DNA from 3 places in the Nocardiopsis codii genome. Region 3 is predicted to be linked to each of the others. Evidence: riboswitches for the same ligand, from Rfam matches in the RefSeq annotation. Region 3 holds a riboswitch; each other region holds the start of a gene.
What was found. Region 3 has a riboswitch for S-adenosylmethionine ahead of Q8791_RS22180 (ABC transporter substrate-binding protein). Riboswitches for the same ligand answer to the same signal wherever they lie in the genome.
Positions count from the first base shown of each region.

Region 1: another riboswitch for S-adenosylmethionine. It lies ahead of Q8791_RS15255 (aminotransferase class V-fold PLP-dependent enzyme); the one in region 3 lies ahead of Q8791_RS22180 (ABC transporter substrate-binding protein).
Region 2: another riboswitch for S-adenosylmethionine. It lies ahead of Q8791_RS08940 (FAD/NAD(P)-binding protein); the one in region 3 lies ahead of Q8791_RS22180 (ABC transporter substrate-binding protein).

Region 1 is NZ_JAUZMY010000013.1:165,334-172,323, forward strand. Features, by position in the region: gene Q8791_RS15240 (primosomal protein N') at 1-582, shown strand, start outside; gene Q8791_RS15245 (DinB family protein) at 604-1,146, opposite strand; gene Q8791_RS15250 (SAM-dependent methyltransferase) at 1,137-1,844, opposite strand; gene Q8791_RS15255 (aminotransferase class V-fold PLP-dependent enzyme) at 2,556-3,935, opposite strand; SAM riboswitch class IV at 3,996-4,110, opposite strand; gene Q8791_RS15260 (DUF3870 domain-containing protein) at 4,489-4,872, shown strand; gene Q8791_RS15265 (CaiB/BaiF CoA transferase family protein) at 4,881-6,182, shown strand; gene Q8791_RS15270 (acyl-CoA dehydrogenase family protein) at 6,254-6,990, shown strand, end outside.
Region 2 is NZ_JAUZMY010000007.1:22,418-29,407, reverse strand. Features, by position in the region: gene Q8791_RS08950 (VCBS repeat-containing protein) at 1-560, opposite strand, end outside; gene Q8791_RS08945 (acetyltransferase) at 923-1,384, shown strand; gene Q8791_RS08940 (FAD/NAD(P)-binding protein) at 1,484-3,433, opposite strand; SAM riboswitch class IV at 3,497-3,605, opposite strand; gene Q8791_RS08935 (ketopantoate reductase family protein) at 3,780-4,700, opposite strand; gene Q8791_RS08930 (hypothetical protein) at 5,053-5,205, shown strand; gene Q8791_RS08925 (alpha/beta fold hydrolase) at 5,548-6,372, opposite strand; partial or broken gene Q8791_RS08920 (IS5/IS1182 family transposase) at 6,649-6,756, shown strand; gene Q8791_RS08915 (alpha/beta hydrolase-fold protein) at 6,772-6,951, opposite strand.
Region 3 is NZ_JAUZMY010000024.1:44,397-51,386, reverse strand. Features, by position in the region: gene Q8791_RS22200 (hydantoinase/oxoprolinase family protein) at 1-197, opposite strand, end outside; gene Q8791_RS22195 (ABC transporter permease) at 194-1,027, opposite strand; gene Q8791_RS22190 (ABC transporter permease) at 1,020-1,886, opposite strand; gene Q8791_RS22185 (ABC transporter ATP-binding protein) at 1,886-2,962, opposite strand; gene Q8791_RS22180 (ABC transporter substrate-binding protein) at 2,959-4,056, opposite strand; SAM riboswitch class IV at 4,148-4,265, opposite strand; gene Q8791_RS22175 (hypothetical protein) at 4,569-6,380, shown strand; gene Q8791_RS22170 (hypothetical protein) at 6,698-6,871, shown strand.

The DNA.
Region 1 (6,990 bases), on a different contig from region 3:
GTCCCGGACAAGCCCTCCCTGGTGGTGGCCACGCCCGGGGCCGAACCGGTGGTCAGGGACGGCGGGTACGCGGCGGCCGTGCTGCTCGACGGCTGGGCGCTGCTGAACAGGGCCGACCTCCGGGCCTCGGAGGAGACGTTGCGCCGCTGGTTCAACGCCGCCGCCCTGGTGCGGCCGGGCGGCACCGTGGTGGTGTCGGCCGATGTGTCGCTGCCGGTGGTGCAGGCCCTGGTCAGGTGGGATCCCGGCGGGTTCGCCGAACGCGAGCTGGCCGAACGCAGGGAGCTGGGGTTTCCCCCCGCCGTGTCCATGGCGTCGATCACCGGGGCCCCGGACCACGTGCGCGAACTCCTCGCCCAGGTGGACCTGCCCGAGGGCGCCGAACTGCTCGGGCCGGTACCGGTGGCCGCGGAGCGCGGGCCGGGAGGCGAGGGCTCACCGACGGAGCGCGCCCTCCTGCGGGTGCCCCGCGACGGGGTGGGCGCGCTGGCCCGCTCGTTGAAGGCCGCCGCGTCGGCGCGCAGCGCGCGCGGCGACGAGCACCTGGCCCAGGTGCGGGTGGACCCGCTGCACGTGGTCTGACCGCCGTCCGGGCGGCCGGGTTCAGGTCCGGGAGGGTTGGGCGCGGTAGAGGTCGCGCAGCAGCGCGATCTCGGCGCCGTGGTGGATGATCTCCCGGTTGACGTGCAGCACGAGCGCGACCGTCGGGAAGCCCGCCCACTGGGGCGCCTCGGTGCCTCTCACCGGCGCGGACAGGCCGTCCTCGTCGAGGGCCTGGATGTGCTCGGACCAGACCTCGTAGGCGTGGCGCAGACGCTGCTTGGCCTCGACCGCGTCGCCGGGCCAGTTGACGCTCTCCCGGGTGTAGGTGCGGTCGCCGAAGTGCCAGTTGGTGCGGGTCTCCAGGACGTCCACCACGAGGTGTCCGAGCCGCCAGGCGATCGTGGTCACGGGCGGCGGCTCGGGTTCGGGGACCGCCGAGTCCGGCTGGTACCGCCCGTCCGCCCCCTGGCGCACGGTCCAGGCCCCGGGTGCGGGCAGCCAGTGGTACTCGGCGTCGGTCAGCCCCTCCAGCCGTGGCCAGAGCGAGTACTCCCAGTAGAACTGGACCTGCGCCAGAACCTCACCCGTCCAGTTCACCGCCATCTGCGGGTCCCCCTTCCGCTCCCGGGCGCACGGCCCAGCCCTGCCAGGGTTCCGGTTCCCCGGTCGGACACGTCCTCGTCCGGATAGGGCCACCATCGCAGATCGGCCACACCTGGTTCAACAGGGAGGAAGGGGTGGAAGGCGCGCTCGACCACGGCCCGGGGGGCGGGGGACGCGAGCGCGAGGTAGCCGCCGCCGCGCATGAGGGCGTGCAGGCCCCCGATGCCCTCGGGCGGGTCGTCGGCGGTGAAGGGCCGGGTCATCAGAACGGCGACGGGCTCGTCGAAGTCGACGAGCCCGGAGGTCCCCAGACGGCGCAGGAGCCCCGCGGTACCGGAACCGTCGCCGGAGAGCACTGCCGCGTTGGCGGTGGGGAGCATGCCCGCCGCGCCGTGCGGGGCCAGGTGGACGACGGTGGCGTCGGGGTCGCAGGCGTGGACGCGCTCGGTGGTCCCGGGCACGGGACAGCCCCAGTCGACGAACTGGCGGACACCGGCGTCGGCGCGCAGGTAGTCGATGACCCGTCCGAGAAAGGCCCGGTGCAGGCGGGTGTGCTCGCTCTGCCCGGTGGCGGCTGGCTCGCCCGCGCGCGGGTCGAGGCTGACCACGCGCGACCGTCGTCCTGGCACCTGCACGGGTTCCCGTTGCCGGAACACGGCCGCGAGCGGACCCGCCTTGGGCCCTCGGACGTCCGTCACGATCACGCTCCCCCAGCCGGTTCGCTTGTGGGAGGCAGGACGCGCCGCGGAGCGAACCGGTCGGGTCCGTCGGCGTCACGCCATGCCGTCAGGGCCTGATGCTACAGGCTGGGAAAGTGATTCCCGGCACACCATGGAGTGAAATGTGCCTTGTTGTACTTTTTGTTGTTCGGTGCGTAGCAAGGTTCCGGATCCTCCGCCCCGGAAGGGCTTCCCGACACGTTCCGGTGCCCGGAGGGTGCGGGGCTGCCGCCACCGGCACCGGCCCGCCTCCCCTGCGCGCGGCCGCCCGCTCAGCGACGCGACGGGGCCGTGGTCGGCCTCCCCGCGGACGCCGCACACTGCCGTGCGACCACCGACGCGCCCGGCCCCGCCACCGGCCACAGCGGGCCCGCCGGGAACGGCCTCCCGCGCGCGGGCCGCCTCGCCGGCGGGCCCCACCGAGTGCGGGGGACCGGAGGCGCGGGGACGGGAAGGGCGAGAGCCCGCAGGACCGGGGACACGCGCACGGGAGGCACCGACCGCGGAGGGTACGGGCCGTGAGGGTCGTCGGTGCGCCGGGGCGGGGACGAGGCGGCACGAGGGGTGCGAGAGAGCCAGGCGCGGAGGCACGCGGGAGACGGGCAGCGCCCCCCCGCGGGCCCCGGACGCAGCGCGCCCCGGTGACCGTGCCGGTCACCGGGGCGCCCGTCGACGGGGGCCGTCCCCGCGTCAGAGCACGTTGCGCGGGTCCGGAACCGGGGCCAGGCGGCCGTCGCAGTCGGCGTACTCCCAGGCCGGGCCATTGGCGACCAGGTCGGCGACCGCGCCGACGAGCCGGTCCACGTGCTCCGCGGTGGTGCCCACCCCCAGACTCGCCCGCACGGCCTGGGTGTGGCCCTCGGGCAGCAGGTGCCGGGTGAGCGGGTGGGCGCAGAACAGGCCGTCCCTCACCCCGATGCCGTGCTCGGCGGACAGTGCGGCGGCCAGCAGGTCGGCGGGCAGGCCGTCCACCGTGAACGAGATGATGCCGACCCGCGGGTGCTCGGGGCCCCACAGGGTCAGCTCGGTGACGCCCGCGACGGCGGCCAGCCCGGCGCGCAGCCGCTCCAGGAGCGCGGACTCGCGGATGTGCAGGAGTTCCTGGGTGGCCGGGGTGAGGGTGTCGCAGGCGGCGGCCAGCGCCACCGCGCCGAGGACGTTCGGGCTGCCCGCCTCGTGCCGCGCGGGGAGGTCGTTCCACACCACGTCGTGCTCGGTGACCAGTCGGGTGGCGCCGCCCCCGGACAGGTACGGGGTGGCCTCGCGCAGCCAGTCGGCGCGTCCGGCCAGCACCCCGGAGCCGAAGGGCGCGTAGAGCTTGTGCGCGGACAGCGCCACGTAGTCGGCGCCCGTCTCCTCCAGGCTGAACGGCAGGTGCGGCACGTACTGGGCGGCGTCCACGACCACGCGGGCGCCCTCGGCGTGCGCCGCCGCCACCAGTTCCTCGACCGGCCAGATCTCACCGGTGACGTTGGAGGCGGCGGTCACGCACAGCAGCCTCGGCCCCTCGGGGGCCTCCCGCAGCGCTGTGCGGGCCGCCTCGACGGCGGCTTCGGCGGTGGCGGGCAGCGGCAGGCGGACCACGCTCCCGGCACGGGCGGCGGGGTGCTCCCAGGGCAGGAGTGCGGCGTGGTGCTCGGTCTCGAACACGACCACCGTGCAGCCCTCGGGCACGGAGCGGGCCAGGAGGTTGAGGGCGTCGGTGGTGCCGCGCACGAACACCACCGCGTCCGCGGGCTCGGACCGGGCCCCGAGGAACCGGGCCACGCTGCGCCGGGCCCGCTCGTAGGCGTCGGTGCTCACCTGCGAGTGGTGGCCCGCGCCCCGGTGGACACTCGCGTAGTAGGGCAGCGCGTCGGCCAGGGCGTCCGCGACCGGGGACAGGCAGGGGGCGCTGGCGGCGTAGTCGAAGTTCGCGTACTCGACGCGCTCGCCGGTGACCAGGGGGACGCCCTCGTCCGCGGCGACGATCGTGCACCCGGCGGTGTCGCCCGAGGGGCGGTCGGCGGATCCGGACGGAGCACCGGAACGGAACGAACGCGCGGTGTGGATGGGGCTGACAACGGTCATGAAGCACCTCTTCTGCGGGTCATGGGACCCACAGGGGTGCCGTCACGGCTACGCCACAGGGGTCCGCGCTTGTCTGACACGGTTGTGTCGGGACCTGGTCCTCACCCGGGGCACCCCACCGCGGAAGGAGGGTTGCCGACCAGCAAGCCGGGGCTTCGCGCTGGTACTCGTGACCTGCGACGCAGGCTAACACACGCGCGGCGGGGCCGACCAGCCGGGCCCTTGTGTGGCCTGGACCACCCCGCCGCCCGCCCCGCGGCGCAGCGGGGCCCGGGGCCCGGGGCGCGGTCCCCCGCCCGCGCAGGCCGGGCGGGCCGCTGGTCCGCCGGGCGCACCGGTCCAGGGCACCCTGCCCGCGCGAGGGGACGGGGGAGGTGCGGGCGTTCGCCGAACGCGCGGGCCGCGCCCCGCTTGACAGCCGCCGAACCGGTCGGGCCATACTTGGGGTGCCTGCCCTCACGCCGCCGGTGCCCGGTTTCCCCCGGCCACCCTCCAGGCGCGAGACTCCAGAGCGTTGGAGTTTTCGCATGCCCGCGAGCGAGAGGTGTGTCCGTTGCACGGCGACGACCGTATCCAGCAGGTTCTCCGCAACCCCAGGGTTGTCCTCATCTCCGGCTACGCCCGTCTTCCCGACTCGGTGGCGAGCCATTCCCAGTACCAGCGGCTCGGCGTCGTCCTCGCCGTGGACACCGCGGACGGCCGCATCGTCGCCGCGGACACCACCCTGCTCACCGACCTGGGCAAGGACTTCTTCCGCGCCCTGGTCGAGGGCGCCTCGGTCACCGAGGACATCGCCGAACTGGTCCAACGGGTACAGACGCGGTACGCGGGCCAGTCCGGCGCCGCACTGACCACGGCCCTGCGCCGCTGCCTGGAGTCCTACTACCAGCTGCGGGAGGGCGACCAGCTGCCCGGCGGCCCCGACGCCAAGGAGTGACACCCCTCGTGACCGACACCCCGCCCGTTCCCGGCGACGACGCCCCCGGCCCCGGGCCGGGCCCGGCCGCCCCGCTCCCCCTCGCGGGGGTGCGCGTCGCCGACCTCTCCCGCGTGCTCGCGGGCCCGTACGCGACCATGCTCCTCGCCGACATGGGAGCGGAGGTGGTCAAGGTCGAGCAGCCCGGGCGCGGCGACGACACCCGCGCGTGGGGCCCGCCCTGGGCGGGCCCCGCCGACGGCGGGGACGGCCCCGGCGAGGCGGCCTACTTCCTGTCGGTGAACCGCAACAAGCGCAGCCTGGCCGTGGACCTGAAGGACCCCGACGGCCTGGCCGCCGTCCAGGAGCTGTGCGCGTCCTCCGACGTGGTCGTACAGAACTTCCGGCCCGGCGTGATCGACCGGCTCGGCCTCGGCTACGAGGCGGTGAGCGCACGCAACCCGGCCGTCGTGTACTGCTCGGTGAGCGGCTTCGGCCCGGAGCACGAACCGAGCACCCGTCCCGGGTTCGACATCGTCGTGCAGGCGGAGAGCGGCCTGATGTCCACCACCGGCCCCGCCGACGGCCCGGCGAGCAAGGTGGGGGTGGCCCTCACCGACGTGCTGACCGGTCTCAACGCCGCCGTCGGGATCCTGGGGGCGCTGATGAGGGCCCGTGTGACCGGCCGGGGCGAGAACATCAGCGCGTCGCTGATCAACTCCACCCTGTCCGGCCTGGTCAACCTCACCCAGCAGGCGCTCGTGACGGGGGCCGAACCGGCCCGTGTCGGCAACGCGCACACCACGATCGTCCCCTACCAGGTCTTCCCCACCGCCGACGCGGAGATCGTGGTCGCCGCCGGCAACGACGCCCTGTACCAGCGGCTGTGCCGGGCACTGGACCGCCCCGACCTGGCCGAGGACCCGCGCTACGCCACCAACCCCGGGCGGGTGGCCCACAGGGACGAGCTGGTGGGAGAGCTGTCCGCCGTCCTGCGCGCCGAACCGGCCGACCACTGGATGGACCTGCTGGTAGGGGCGGGGGTCCCGGTGGGGCGGGTGCGGGGGGTACTGGACGCGCTGCGCACCGCCGACGCGAACGGCGACGACGTCCTGCGCACCGTCGAGCACCCCACGGCCGGGCTCCTCGAACAGGTCCGGGCGGGTTTCCGCCTGGAGGGCACTCCCCCGCCGCTCGCGGCGCCGCCGCTCCTGGGACAGCACTCCCGCCAGATCCTCACCGAACTCGGCGTGGACGGGGCGCGTGTGGACGCGATGGTCACCCGCGGCGCCGTCCACGAGCCCGACCCCGAGCCGCCGGCCGCGCACTGACACGACCGCCGCGGCCCCCGCATCCCGCACCGGGCCGCACCGCCGACCGCACCACGAAGGGACACCCACCCATGAGCGACTCCCGCAGGGCCTCCGCCCCGGACCCGCACGACTTCCTGGCCGTGGACGCCGAGCTGTCCGACACCGAGCGGGACGTCCGTGACGCCGTGCGCGGCTTCGCCGGGCGCGAACTGCTGCCGAACGTGGCCGAGTGGTTCGACGCGGGCACCCTGCCCGACCCGCGCGGCCTGGCCAAGGCCTTCGGGGACCTGGGGCTCCTGGGCATGCACCTGGAGGGGTACGGATGCGGCGGCTCCAGCGCCGTGGCCTACGGGCTGGCCTGCCGCGAGCTGGAGGCCGTCGACTCGGGCCTGCGCAGTTTCGTGTCCGTGCAGGGTTCGCTGGCCATGGCCGCCATCCACAAGTTCGGCTCCGAGGAGCACAGGACCGCGTGGCTGCCGAGGATGGCGGCGGGCGACGCGATCGGCTGCTTCGGGCTGACCGAGCCCGACTCGGGCTCCGACCCCGGCTCCATGCGCACCCGCGCCCGGCGGGACGGCTCGGACTGGGTGCTCGACGGCACCAAGATGTGGATCACCAACGGGTCGGTCGCCGACGTGGCCGTGGTGTGGGCCGCCACCGAGGACGGCATCCGCGGGTTCGTGGTGCCCACCGACACCCCGGGTTTCTCGGCCAACGTCATCCACAGGAAGCTGTCGCTGCGCGCGTCCATCACCTCCGAGCTCGTCCTGGAGGGGGTGCGCCTGCCCGCCGACGCGGTGCTCCCCGGGTCGAAGGGCCTGGGGTC
Region 2 (6,990 bases), on a different contig from region 3:
CTGGGGGACCACTCCCCGTCCGACCCCTCCCCGGAGGGCACGGACGCCAGGGGGACGGGGGCCGCGTCCGGGTCGGGGCCGGCGGGACCGCCCCAGAACACCGCGGCCCCGCCGACGCCCTGCCCCGAGGGCGGAGCCGTCGTCACGGGTATGTCGGAGAAGCCGTCACCGTCCAGGTCGGCGGTCCCCGCGCGCAGGTGCTGGCCGCCGCCCGCGGCGGCGACCGCGGTCACGGCCCCGGCTTCGAGGCCCGTGCGCGTGGTCGGATCGGGGCCGCGCTCCGAGCCGTAGACGACCACCAGCCGCCGCGTCTGCTCCCAGGTCCCCTCGTTCCCGGCGGTCTCGACGGGCCCCAGGAAGAGGAGGTCGGTGTAGCCGTCCCCGTTGACGTCGTCGGGGAGGTCGCCGCCCCCGCCCTCGGGGACGGGGGCGAGTTCGTACACCTCGTCGGCCCCCTGCCCCCGTCCGCCCTCCGAACCCCCGGGATCGGGGGCGTTCGCGCACCCGCTCAGGAAGAGGACGCAGGCGAGGGAGAGCGGGGCGGGGCGGAGGGGGTACATGGGATCGTCCGATCGTCGGGGAGCCGGCACGGCGGGCGTGCCCGGTCGGCCTTCGGGGATCACGCCAGGGTAGTCGCAGATCCGTCGGGCGCACGGCGCCGGTCTCGGCCGCCGAAGGCCCCGCTGTGGAACGCGCCCCCGTCGGCGACTCCTCCGGTGACCCGCCGGCGGACCGGTGCTGAGCGCACCGCGCCCGGGTCGTGGGCCGGAGCCGGCTCGTCGGTGCCCGTGGTCCCCGGTGACCACCGGGGGAGGGGTGGAGCCGTCCCCGAGGTCGGCGGCGCCCGGCCGCGGGCGGGTTCGGGCGCCTCCGGGAGGAAATCTCCGTGCCGTGCGGGAGGCGGCCCCGGTACGGTGCGCGTATGAATCCCTCTCTCCCAGTGCACGTGCGTCCCTCCAGGGGCCCGGAGGAGTACGCCGCCCTGGCGGAGATCTGGCGCAGCGCCGTCACCGCCACACACGCCTTCCTGACCCGGGAGGACGTCGACCGCTACGAGGCGAGGATCCTGGACGCCTACCTGCCCCGGCACGACGTCCACGTCGCCGTGGACCCCGACGGCCGCCCCGTCGGCTTCATCGGGCTCGACGGCCACCACGTCGACATGCTGTTCGTCCACGACGACGCCCGGGGACGCGGCGTGGGCCGCGCCCTGCTGGCCTGGGCGGCGCAGGGTCGCCCGGTGCTCACCCTGGACGTCAACGAGCAGAACCCGGCCGCGCGCGGGTTCTACGCCTCACAGGGGTTCGAGGAGACGGGCCGCTCACCGGTGGACGGCGAGGGGCGCCCGTTCCCGCTCGTCCACATGCGCAGGGACCGCTCCTGATCGCCGCGGGGCCGACCGGGCACCCGGGGCCGACCGGGAACCGGCCGCACCGCCGCGGCGCCCGGACACCCGGGCGCGGCGGCGGAGCGGCGGCAGACCTCAGACGCGGCCCGCGGTCACGCCGGTTCCCGACACGTCGTCGGCTCCCAGGTGGTCCATGACAGCGGCGGCGGCCAGGTCCGCCCCCGCCAGCAGCGGCGAGGGCACGCCCGGGATCGCGCCGATGGAGGAGCCCGGCTGCACACCCTCGGCCGGGATGCCGAGCACCACCACCCTCTCGTCCGCGACGCCGTCGGCGTCCAGCAGGCGGAAACCGGACCTGGTCACGTCCAGGGTCCCGCTGGACGACCGGGAGCCGTCCGCGGACGGCCACACGTGCAGCCCCGCCCGGCCGGACCCCAGGAGGGCGCCCAGCAACGGGTCGTCGGTGCCCGTGACCACGCCCTTCGACATGCGCGTCTCCACGAACGCCCGCGCCCGCACCGGCTCGCGCCGCACCGACGCCGAGCGCCCCACGAACACGCCGTCCTCGAACTCCACCGACGAGCCCTCGCCGAGTAGCTCCAGCACACCGGCGTCGATCAGCGCCAGCACCTGGGCGGTGCGGTGCGGAGGAGGCCCCGACGCGAGCGCCAGACCCGTCGGCGTGAACCACCCCGCCACGTCGCGGGCCACGCTCGCCCCGTCCAGCGCGCCCGCCGCGACCAGGCGCTGCACCTGCCCCCGCAGCGCCGCCATCGCCCGGTTGACGGCGTTGCGCGCGCTCGTGAGCGGGGAGTGGATCGTGTCCAGCTCCTCGTTCACGTACGCCGCAACCCACGCCCGCCAGGCCTCCTCCGTCAGCGGTCCGGCCGGTCCGGGCCGGTCCAACCGCCGCGTCGACAGGCGGTGGCGTGGATCGGTCACCGCAGCCGCCACGACGGCGTCCACACCGTCGGCGCCGGCACCGCGCAACCGCGCCAGCAGCTCCTCCGCGCCCAGCCCCGGCACCACGGTCCCGGGGCGGTGCTCCAGAAGGGACGACAGGTGCGCCCACGCGAACTCGCGGGCGAGCTGCGGCCACACCGCCGTCCGGAAGTCCTGGCCGGTCTCCGACGCCACCTGCGCGAACCACTGCCGCGTCGCCAGGCGCGGCTCGTACCGCGGCGGGAACCCGTCGGGGTAGGCGGCCTTGGCCCGGTAGGGCAGGCCCCGCCGGGACCCCGCCACCAGGTGCGGCTCGTCCCCGCTCCGCACGTAGCGCAGCCGCGCCGGGTACAGCGGATCCCCGGCGGGCTCGAACCGCCCGCCGCGTCCCTCCGTCAGCAGCGCCACCACGTCGAAGAAGTTCGCGCCCAGGCCCGCGACCAGGACGGTCTCCCCTCCGGGGACCCGGTCCCAGTCGCGTTCCGCGGGCATGCCCGGCTCCACGTACACCAGCCCGTGCGCCTCCGCGGCCGACACCAGGGACCGGACCCGGGGCGAGCGCCGCGCCTGCACCATGCCCTGGGCCAGCACGACCACGGGCGCGTCCAGGCGGCGTCCGTCCTCCAGTACCACCGTCCGCCCGGCGTCCCCCGACGCCACCAGGTCCACGGCGGTGCCGACGACCGGTGTCAGCTCCACCCGGCCGGTGGCCCCCGCCGCCGCCAGCTGCTCGTTGTAGTACACGCCCTGGATCCGCCGCGACGGATAGGACCAGGGGCGCAGCTCCGCGACCTCGCGGGCCGCCCACGCGGGGCGGTCGGCCGGGACCTCGCTCTCGGAGGCCCAGCGCAGCAGGTCGGGACCGGGGACGACGGGGCCGTCCATCGGGGTGGAGCCGTCGGCGTGGATCGTGGTGTGCGCGCTGTAGGTGTTGTTGAGCAGCAGGGGGGACTGGTCGGTGCGCCAGGTGGCGCCCGCCCCCACCTCCACCCGGTCCACGACGGCCACCCGTACGGGCCGGTCCGTGCGGGGGTGCCGGGCGGCCAGGCGCGCCACGACCGCGACCGCGCGCGGGCCGCCGCCCACCACCACGGCGTCGAACCCGCGGAGCGGGAGGGGGGTCGTCCCGGGGATGGTGCTCACAGTCCCGCCTCGTCGTGTTCGTCCGGTGTTGAGGTGCGGCGACGGCGCCGGGGGACGAGAGTTCTCGCACGCTTGCCGCGTCGCCGCAGCCGGGTCGTCGATTCCGGGGCACCCCACCGCGCAGGAGGGTTGCCGCCCAGCTAGCCGGACCTTCGCGCTGGAACTCGTGACCTGAAACCGAACTTATCCACTAGGAAATATTCCAGACAAGTGGGAGGGAAGGTGACGAGAAATACACACAAGGGGGCGGATGGTGGCAATCGGTGCACCCGAGGGGCGGTCGGCTCCGCGCCGACCGCCCCCGGCGCGCTTCCCGGTACGCGGCGCGCGCCGGGAAGCCCGCCACTCAGGCGCGTGCGGCCGCGTACGCGCTCAGGCCGGTGTAGGCCAGGGAGAACAGCGGGGTGGGCACCCCCAGCTCGCGGCCCCGGGCGACCAGGTCCCCGATGATCTGGTCGGCCTCCACCGGGTTGCCCTGCGTCAGGTCCCAGTACAGCGAGGTCGTGGTCGTCGCCGTCGTGTCGGCGATGATCGCGTCGGCCCGGTCGCGGGCGTCCTGGCCGGGCGGGTACCCGGACGCCGTCGCCACCGCGATGGCCTCGGCGAACACCCCGGCCGTGAACTCCTGGCCGCCGGGCGCGCTGTTGATCCGGCCGATCGGGGCGCGCATCAGGCAGTTGCACGCGCCCAGGGTCGCCAGGAACACCCACTTGTTCCACAGTTCCTGGCGCGCCGACCCCGTGAGGGAGACCGAGTAGGAGCCCGCGTCCAGGGCGGCGTGCACGTCGGCCGGGGCCACCACGGGGCGGTCGGAGAGGGGGCCGTAGATCAGCTGGCTCATCTTGCCGACCTCGACGATCTCGCCCTCCGCGCCCAGCCTGGTCATCACCATGGCCACGCCGCCGTAGACCCGGTCGGCGCCGAACCGCTCCACCAGGGCGTCGATGTGCCGCATGCCGTTGAGGAACGGCAGGACCACGGTGTCCGGACCCACCGCGGGGGCGGCGTCCTCCAGCGCGGCGTCGAAACCGTACGACTTCACGGCGAGGACGACCAGGTCGTAGCCGGGTCCCAGCCGGTCGGCGGTCACCGGGGTGACGGGGACCGACTCCACACCGCCGTCCGCGCTCCGCAGGACCAGTCCTCTCTCCCGGAGGAGTTCGGCGCGCGCGGGCCGGACGAGGAAGTCGACGTCCCGGCCCGCCTGGACCAGGCGTGCGCCGAAGTACCCGCCGACGGCTCCGGCGCCCACCACAAGGATCTTCATGATTCTCCTACCCGGTGTCTCGTGAACACCGCAAAACGTATGACCATGGGACACCTGGGGGCAAGGGTGAAGGAGTTGCCCTCCGGTGACACGGAGTCGCGCCGCGGTGCGGAGCCCGCTGGCGCACCGGACGGCAGGAAGGGAGCGCGGAGTCCCCTCCCGTCCCGGGAGGGTCCGCGGGGTGGTGGCCCCGCGCCCCGCTCCGCAACGGACGGGCTGTCCCGGCGGTCCCCCGGCCCCGCCCCTCGGTCACGTGGTCTCCACATGCGGAGAGGCCACCGCCCGGGTGGCCTCAGCTGGTGGATATGGGGAAGCGACCGGACATGTCCGGCCGCGGGTCTAGGGTTGGCGTATGACTGAATCGCAGGACACACAGGACATCCAGGCCCAGGCGCGCGAAGCGATCCTCAAGAAGATCGTGGAGTTGGCTCCCGTCTCCGAGGAGGCCGAGGACGTCAAGGACCTCGCCGAGGCTTACGCGTTGGTGCTCAGCGTCGACGAGTAGGAAGATCCCCGGTGGCGTCGTCCTGTCGGGCGGCGCCTTCGTCGTGTCCGGGGTCCTGTCCGCCGACGAGGCCGCCGGAGACCATCGGGTTCTCCTTGGTTCTGTTCGTGTCTGACGGCAACGTTTGTCGATGAGTGTGGTCAACACCCCTGCTCATCGCTCTGTCGTGTCGATGAGTTCGGCAACCCCGAGGGCCTTGCGGTGAGAGCATCAGTGTGCTTCCCATCGCGGAGGGGACCCGATGCCGTCGCAGTCCAAGACAGAGCTGTACGCAGCCATCCGACGCGACGTGCGCACAGGCATGGCACTCCGGGCGTGACGCGCAAGCACGGCGTCTCCGGGTCAGGTGCGCCTCGGAGCGGGATACGTGGGAATGTCGCGGAGGAATCCCTGGAGTATCCGTTGCAGCGCGTCGGTTCGTTCGAGGTGGACGTCGTGCCCTGTGCCGGGGATGCTCACGGCTGTCGTATCCGGTCGTAGGCGGAACATGTCGTCGATCTCCTGCGGGGGGATGATGCCGGACTGGCCGAGGACGACCAGGGTCGGGCATGCGATCTTTGCCCACTCGTCCCAGAAGGAGCGCCGGGCGTTCTCGGCCAGCGAGTCGACCATGACGTCGCGGTCGAAACGCGGCCACCAGCCGCCGTCACGCTCCTCCAGCCCGGCTGCCCAGCCTTCGCCGACTGCCCCGCCGCCGAGGAAGTCGACGGCCGCCTGCCGCGACGGAAAGGGGTTTGGCCACGAGTCGAGCCATCCGCCGATCTCCTCCTGCACGTGGGGATTCGGGCCACCGGGTCCAGCTTCGACCAGGACGAGCGCGTGGATGAGGTCGGGGTGTGCGGCGGTGGTGAGCATGGCAGCGTGGCCGCCGAGCGACTGGCCGATCAGGACGGGCATCCTTAGGTCGAGCTGGTCGAGTACGGCGACGACGTCGGCGACATAGGCGGCGCGGGAGAGGTCGTGGGGGAAGCGTTCGCTGGCACCGTGGCCGCGCTGGTCGACTGCCACGACCCGGTGTCGGATGCTCAACTGCCGGGCGATGGCATCCCATTCACCCGCGTGGCCGGCCAGTCCGTGCAGCAGGACTACAGGGCGTCCGGTCCCTGCCCAGTCGCGGCAGGAGATACGGACGCCGCCACTCTTCACGGTGCGTTCGGACCAGGTCATACGGTCTCTCAAAGGTTGGTCGGGGCTGGGGGTTTCGGCGGGTCAGCGGGAGGCGGTTGGGCCAGGTGCGAGGGGAGGTCTCAGGTGCTGAGCTTGGGGCGCATCCACTCCGGGCAGTCCTCCCGGCGGCGCGGAGGGAGAGGCGCGGGTTGGCGTCCGGTTCCGGGGGATCTGTGCCAGCCAGAGGGTCAGGGCGCGCAGATCAGCGGCCGTGACCGGGGTGTCCACGGTTCCCAGGCGCCGTGTGCGGGCTGGTGTACCCGGGGCCCGCTCCGTCGGCTGGCCGGGAGCCGCCGTCTGCACCGCCGGTACGAGCGCAAGGCCGATCACTTCCCGGCCTTCGCCGGCATCGCTCGTACGCTGATCTGCTACCGCCGACTCACCACACGAGATGAGCCCTTAGCGTGCTTCGACGAGGGTGAAGATCTGGCTGTCCGCACTGGCCACACCGGGGCTGCCCGCCCCGACGCTCGCGAAGAGTCCTGTCTCGCGCAGCCATGCGTAGAGGGCGAAAAGACCTCCGTAGGAATGGCCGAAGAGGCCGTGCCCGGACTCGCTGCCACGCAGCTTCGAGCGCAGGTGCGGACGGCCCCGCCCGCCGCGGGCAACGCTGCCTCC
Region 3 (6,990 bases):
GCCGCCGCGGTGACCGCGGCCAGGCCGCGGGCCACCGCCAGGGCCGGGTCGGCGGGGGTGCTGGGCTCCTTGTGGTGGACGGTGCCGCCGCCGTGCAGGCTCAGCACGACGTCGGTGAAGGTCCCGCCCACGTCGATGCCCGCGCGGGGTCCCTGTGGAACCGTGGCCGGGGTCGCGGTCTCCGGGTCGTCGTTCACACTGCCTCCGAGAGTCGGGTCATCCGGTCGACGGCCACCATCACCACGACGCTCGCGAGCATGAGCAGCGTGGAGACCGCCGCGACCGAGGGGTCGAGTTCGAACTTCACCGCCGAGAACACGCGCACGGGAACGGTGGTGGTGTTGGCGCCCGAGATCAGGACCGACACCGCGACCTCGCCCAGGGACGTCACCGCCGCGAACACCGCGCCCGCGAGGATGCCGGGGCGCAGGAGCGGGAGGGTCACGGTGAGGAAGACCCGGGTCCGTCCGGCGCCCAGGGTGGCGGCGGCGCGTTCCAGGGCGGGGTCCAGCCGCGAGGCGCTGATCATGATGGTGCGGACGGTGAAGGGCAGCGCCACGAGGGAATGGGCCAGCCACAGCCCCGGCACGCTGTTGAGCAGCCCCAGGCCCTGGAAGTAGTAGAGCAGGCCCAGGGCGATGATGATCTCCGGGACCATGAGGGGTGCGAGCGCCACACCCTCCACGAGCCGTCGTCCGGGGAAGGTGCCGCGTGTCAGGCCGTAGGCGGCCAGCGTGCCCAGGACCGTGGTGGTCGCCACGACCATGACCACGAGCAGGCCGCTGAGCCGGAAGGACACCGACCAGTCAGGTGACGACAGCACCGAGGCGTACCAGCGCAGGGACACGCCCCGCGGCGGGAACTCCAGCGAGGCGGCGGGGTTGAGCGAGCTGACGGCCAGCACGACGAGCGGGGCCGCCAGGAAGAGCAGGATCAGCCCGACGGGCAGGCCGAGCGCGATCCTGCCCGCGTGGCGGGCCACCGCGGGGCGTCGGCGCGCGCGGGGCGCGGCGGTGGTCTCAGCCATGGTTCCTCCTCTCCCAGAAACGGAATCCGGCGCCCATGGCGGCGACGCACACCAGGGTCAGCACCAGCAGGGTCAGGCTCAGAGCGGCGGCGACGGGGTAGTCGTAGACGCTCGTGATCTGGCTGTACACGCGCAGTCCCGCGAGCGGCTGGTTGGCGCCGCCGACGAGGAGCGGGGTGATGTAGATGCCCATGGACAGCGGGAACACCACCATGCACGCCGCGGCCACACCCGGCAGGCTCAGGGGCAGGGTGACCCGGCCGAAGGTGCGGGCGGGCCCCGCCCCCAGGCTCTGGGAGGCGCGTCGCAGGTGGGGGTCGATACCGCCCAGGGCGGTGGTGAGCGGGATGATCGCGAAGGGCAGCAGCACGTGGGTCACCGAGACCACGACCGCCGTGTAGCTGGTGAGCAGGGGCAGCGGCTGGTCGGCGATGCCCGTGCCGACGAGGAAGCGGTTGACGACGCCGTTGGCCGACAGCAGCACCACCCAGCCGTAGCTGCGCACGACGACGCTGGTGAGCAGCGGTGAGAGGACGATGACGAACATGAGGGTGCGCAGCGCCCCGCCGGGGACCCGCGACAGCGCGTACGCCACCGGGTAGCCCAGAGCCAGGCACAGCGCGGTGACCAGCAGGGAGGTCTGGAAGCTGCTCACCAGCGCCTGCGAGAAGAAGGACTCGGTGAACACCCGCTGGTACTGCACCAGGGAGAACTCGGGGAGCGGGTTGCCCGCCCCGTCGACCGGATGCAGACTCAGCGACAGCACGCGTACCAGCGGCACCAGGAACACCAGGACCAGGAACACCGCCGCGGGCAGCACGAACCCGACGCCGAACAGGCGTCCCCGGGCGGCCCCCATCAGGCGCCGCCCGCGTCGCGGAGCGCGATGACGCTCGCCGCGTCCCAGTGCGCGGTCACCCTCGCGCCCAGGGGAGGGGGCTCGGCGTCGGTGCGGGCGCCCAGCGACAGGGACTCCCCCACGCGCACCCGCGTCTCCCAGCCGTCGCCGAGGAAGGCGCGGTGGACCACCTCGCCGTGCACGCCGCCGCGCCCGGCGGCGCCCAGGGGTTCCTCTCCCCCGGACACGCGCACGCGCTCGGGCCGCAGGGCCAGGGACACGGGGCCGGACGGCGCCTCGTCCAGGCCGGTGCGCACCAGGACGCCGTCGACGTCGACGCCGTCGGCCCCGCCGACACCCTCGATGATGTTCGCGGCGCCCACGAACTCGGCCACGAAGCGGCTCACCGGGGCGGAGTAGATCTCCTGCGGGGTGCCCTCCTGCTCGATCCGCCCGCCGTTGAGGACCACGATGCGGTCCGACAGCGACATGGCCTCCTCCTGGTCGTGGGTCACGAACACCATGGTGATGCCGAGCCTCTGCTGGAGTGCGCGCAGGTCGACCCGCATCTCGCGGCGCAACTGGGCGTCGAGGTTGGACAGGGGCTCGTCCAGGAGCAGGACCTCGGGGCGGGTGGCCAGGGCGCGCGCGACGGCGACCCGCTGCTGCTGCCCTCCGGACAGCTGCCGGGGGCGGCGCCGCGCGAACTCGGCCAGGCCCACCAGGTCCAGCGCCTCGGCCACGCGCCGGTCCCGCTCCGGGCGCGGCGTGCGGCGCGCCCGGAGGCCGTAGGCGACGTTGTCGGCGACCGACATGTGCGGGAAGAGGGCGTAGTTCTGGAAGACCATGCCCAGGCCGCGGCGGTGCGGAGGCACCGCCGTGACGTCGCGGTCGTCGATGGTGATGGAGCCGCCGTCGGGTTCGACGAACCCGGCGAGTGCGTGGAGCAGCGTGGTCTTGCCGCAGCCGCTCGGCCCCAGGATGGAGAGGAACTGGCCCCGGTGGATCGCCATCCGGTCGACGTCCAGGACCCGTGTCCCGCCGTAGGCCGTGGTGAGCGACTCGACGACGATGTGCTCGGAGGTCGGATCGGTCACTGGAAGATCTCGTTCCATCGCTGCTGCCACTCGTTGAGGTTGGGCGTGGCGGCGCCGTAGTCCACCCACGTGAAGTCCTCGTAGACGTCGGTGCCGTAGCTGATGCGCTCGTCGAACTCGGCGGAGTGGTCGATGCCGGTGTTGCCGCCGCCGTAGAACGTCCCCTCGGCGAACGGCTTCTGGTGCTCGGCGGAGGTGAGGTAGTCCAGGAACGCGTAGACGTCCTCGCGGTTCTGGGTGCCCTCTGCCACGTAGTACGACGTCAGAGCGCCCACCGCGCCGGATTCGGGGTAGGTGAAGCCGATCGGCTGCCCCTCCTGCTCCATGGCGATGGCGCGCCCGTCCCAGAACGGAACGATCCAGGCGTCGCCGTTCTGCAGGACGGTGCCGACGTTGCCCGCGTCGGAGGGGTAGGCGGAGACGCAGCCCTTGAGCTCCTCCAGTCGCTCGAAGGCGCGGTCGACGGCCTCGGGGTCGGACAGGTCCCCGCCCTCGGAGGCCACCAGCGCGGAGAAGAACTGCAGGCCGATGTTGTAGGTCAGGGGCGGCAGTGCCACGTGGCCGCAGTACTGCTCGTCGAAGATCTCCTCCCAGTCCTGCGGGGGGTCCTCGACGAGGTCGGTGCGGTAGACCAGGCCGGCGGAGCCGGTGGTGAGGGGGGCTCCGTAGGAGGAGCCGTCCACGGTGGACTGCTCGACGAGCACCGGGTCCAGTTCGGACCAGTGCGCCAGGGCGTCGGGGTCCAGGGGCTGGACGAGGTCGTTGGTGACGGCCTGGTGGAAGGTCTCGGAGGTGAGGGCGACCAGGTCGAAGGGCGGGTTCTCGCCCCCGGCGGCGCGCATCTGGGTCACCCATTCGCCGTCGGCGCCGGTGACCACGTTGACCTCGATCCCGGTCTCCTCCTCGAAGGGCTCGACGAAGGAGGAGGTGAACAGCTCTCCCCAGGGGCCGGCGAACGCGGTGACGGTGATCTCGCCGCCGGCGGACCCGCCCTCACCGGTGTCGATGCCGCCGCACGCGGTGGTGCCCGCCAGTATCAGGGCGCTGCCTGCTGCGCACAGGAGGACGCCGCGTCCTCGGTTTCGAGTGCCCAAGCGGCTTGACTCGATCACGGAAAGTCCTTTCACCAGCCCCTGAGGAGATGTGTGGCACGGTGGAGGGTCGCGCGGGGAGCTCGTTCGAGGGAACCTGCGCTTGCCACGATGCGCGCACGCAACGACAGCCGTGTCCTCACCCGGGGCACCCCACCGCGGTGGAGGGTTGCCGTCCAGCCAGCCGGGGCTTACCGCTGGAACTCCTGACGGCAGAAAACTACCACAAAATATGACTTTTCCTACCAGGTGAGTCGATTAACGTACATCTCTCACAGAACCAGTGTCCATGCAGGTCACCACCGGACCGCACCGCACCCCCGCCGTCCGTCCCCGGCGCGGACGCGGCGCGGAGGACACCGGACGGTGCGCGCAACCCCCGCCGACACCGGGAGGGAAACCCGGAAAGCCCGCCCCACGGGACTTTCCAGGCATAGGTGGCAGGTTTCGGCATTCGCCGCGTGCGGCGGACCCGGGGTACCTAGGCTCGCTCGGACCGATCCCGAGGAGTTCTGATGCCCACCCCAGCGGAGCACCGCCTCCCCCAGAACAGGTATCGCAACCTTGTCCTGATCTCCCTCCTCGCCCTCTCCGGGCGGCGTCCGGCCCACGGCCTGCTCGAACGGGCCCACCGCGTGGTCACCGGAGCCCTGCCCCCCGGTCGCCGCCAACCCCGCCCGCGCGAGTACGCGCGAGTGCGCCGACAGGTCCTGCGGCGCTCCCTGTTCCCGCGCGGATGGCACCCCAGGGGCGCCACCGGGCTGCGGGTGTCACCGCTGGAGGGTGCGGGCGGCGAGGCCGTCGCACTGGAGGGCCTGGAGGGCCTCGACGCGCGGACCCGGGCGGCCTACGCCCTGCTCCGCGTGGAGGGCATGGCCCCCGGGGACGCCCGCGCACTGCTCGCCTCGGTCGGCGTGCGCGACGCGGACGGCGCCGTGGAGCGGGCCCTCACCGTGCAGGAGGACCTCCGGTTCCCCGACCCCACGGTCGTGCGGGTCAACGGCCGGGGCGCCCTCCTCGACCGGCGCGGACTCGCCGTCGCGGCGGGCGCGGCCTGTCTGGCGGTGCTCTCCCTGTCGCTGACCGCAGCCGAACCGGGAGCCGAGACGTTCGGGTCCGCCGCGCGCACGGCCCCGGTCGCCCTCGCCGACGCGCCCGCGGAGGACACCTGGCGCGAACGCTTCCGGCTGGACCTGACCGCGTGGCACCCCCGGGGTACCGCCGTCGGCGACGAGCATCTGGTCCGCAGGGCGCTGGCCGTGTGGACCGGGCGGGCGACCACGGGGGACCCGGCGCGTGCCGGGGGCACCCCCGGCACGCCCGCCCTGACCTCCGCCGGGAGCGGCCCGGCCACTGCGGTCCCGCGCGCCCCGCGCCTGCTGTTCGCGGGCGAGGTGGCCGACCGGGAGGTGGTGCTGCTGCACGACGGGCCGTGGGTGGCCCGCTACACCGCCGCCGGCGGGGACGAGGACGTGGAGGTGTTCGCCGAGCCGGACGGCGGGGTGGCGCACTGGCCCGCGCTGAGGCTCGCCGACACCGACGCGGGCACCCACTACCTGTTGCCGCCGTGGGTGACCGAGGCCGCCACCGCTCCCCTGGGCGAGGCGGGCGCGCGCTGGTCCGACATCCCGCACGAGGACGGGGTGACCGGGGCCGTGGCCGCCGGCGGGCACTGCGGGGTGGGGCCGGTGCTGCGGCTGCGGGCCCCCGAGGTGGCGCACGGCCAGGCGTACACGGCGATCGACCTGGGCGGCCCCGGAACCGCCCACCTGGGCTACATGCCGCCGCCCCCCGCGGAGATCCGCCGCCTGGGCCCGCACGAGGTGCTGGACCCGGCGAACGGGTTCGACCTCTGGGGCCTGGTCGCCTGCGCCGGCGCCCCGCCGCACGAGCCGGTGTCCACGGCGACCGCGTGGGAGTTCGCGCGACAGGAGCTCCCGGGCGGCGGTGACGGGCGCTGGGTGTGTGTGCGCTACGGAACGCAGGACGGGGGCGGCCTGGCCCGCGCCGTGCTGGTCGCGACCACCGGCGAGGGGACCGACACGGTGGTCGCGGGCGAGCGCCGGAGCGGCTGGGACTGCAGCAACCTCAACCGCCAGGTGGTGGCGGGGACCTGGTGGCAGGACGGCGACGGCCGCTGGCACTACCTGGCGGCGGCGTCGCGCGAGGCGTCCCGGGTCGTGGTGCGCGGCGGCGCCGAGGGGACGGGGGAGAACGGTGAGCCCGTCGCCGTCGAGGGGCCCCGCAGCGGGGGTCCGCCCTCGGCGGAGGTCGAACTGTCGGCCCTGGACGCGCGGGGGGACGAGATGACCGTGCTCACCGGCTGATGCGCGCTCCCGCGGCCTCCGGACACGGGCCGGTCCCACACCTGCGCGGGGTGGCCGGTTCCGGCCAGTGCACGGCACCGCCGATGCCGTCCCGGTCCCGCCGCGCCGGTGGTATCACTGGGGTTGCTCCCCGCGCACACCGGAACGGATCCCGGAGCGTGACAGGGCTGGAGTTCCGGCCCGGGAAACAGTGGACCGCCCTGTCCCAGTGGTGCCGTTCCCGCTCGGTTGTATCCGGCCCCGGCCGTAGTGAGGGTTGACGCATGTCCATATGGTCCCGTGGTGACCGTACAGGAAGGGTCGAGGAGGCCCTGTTGATGTTGGAGGGACAGGGGATCATCGACGGTCTGGAGATCCTCCCCGCCGAGTCCAAGCCCTACAGAGTGCGTGTGCCGGCCGGCATCGTCCACATGGACGAGGACGAGGCGTCGATGTTCGCCCTGGGCGCGGTCGTGGGCGCGTTCGGCAGCGTCGCCCGCCAGCACGCCTGAGCCGTGGGCCCCGCCCGCGTGCGGGGCTCGCGGGGAGCGTCCGCTACGTGCGCCCCCATGGTGCGCGGCACGGCGTCGTCGGTCGGCCCGTCGCAGTCCGGGGGTGGCGCCACCACGGC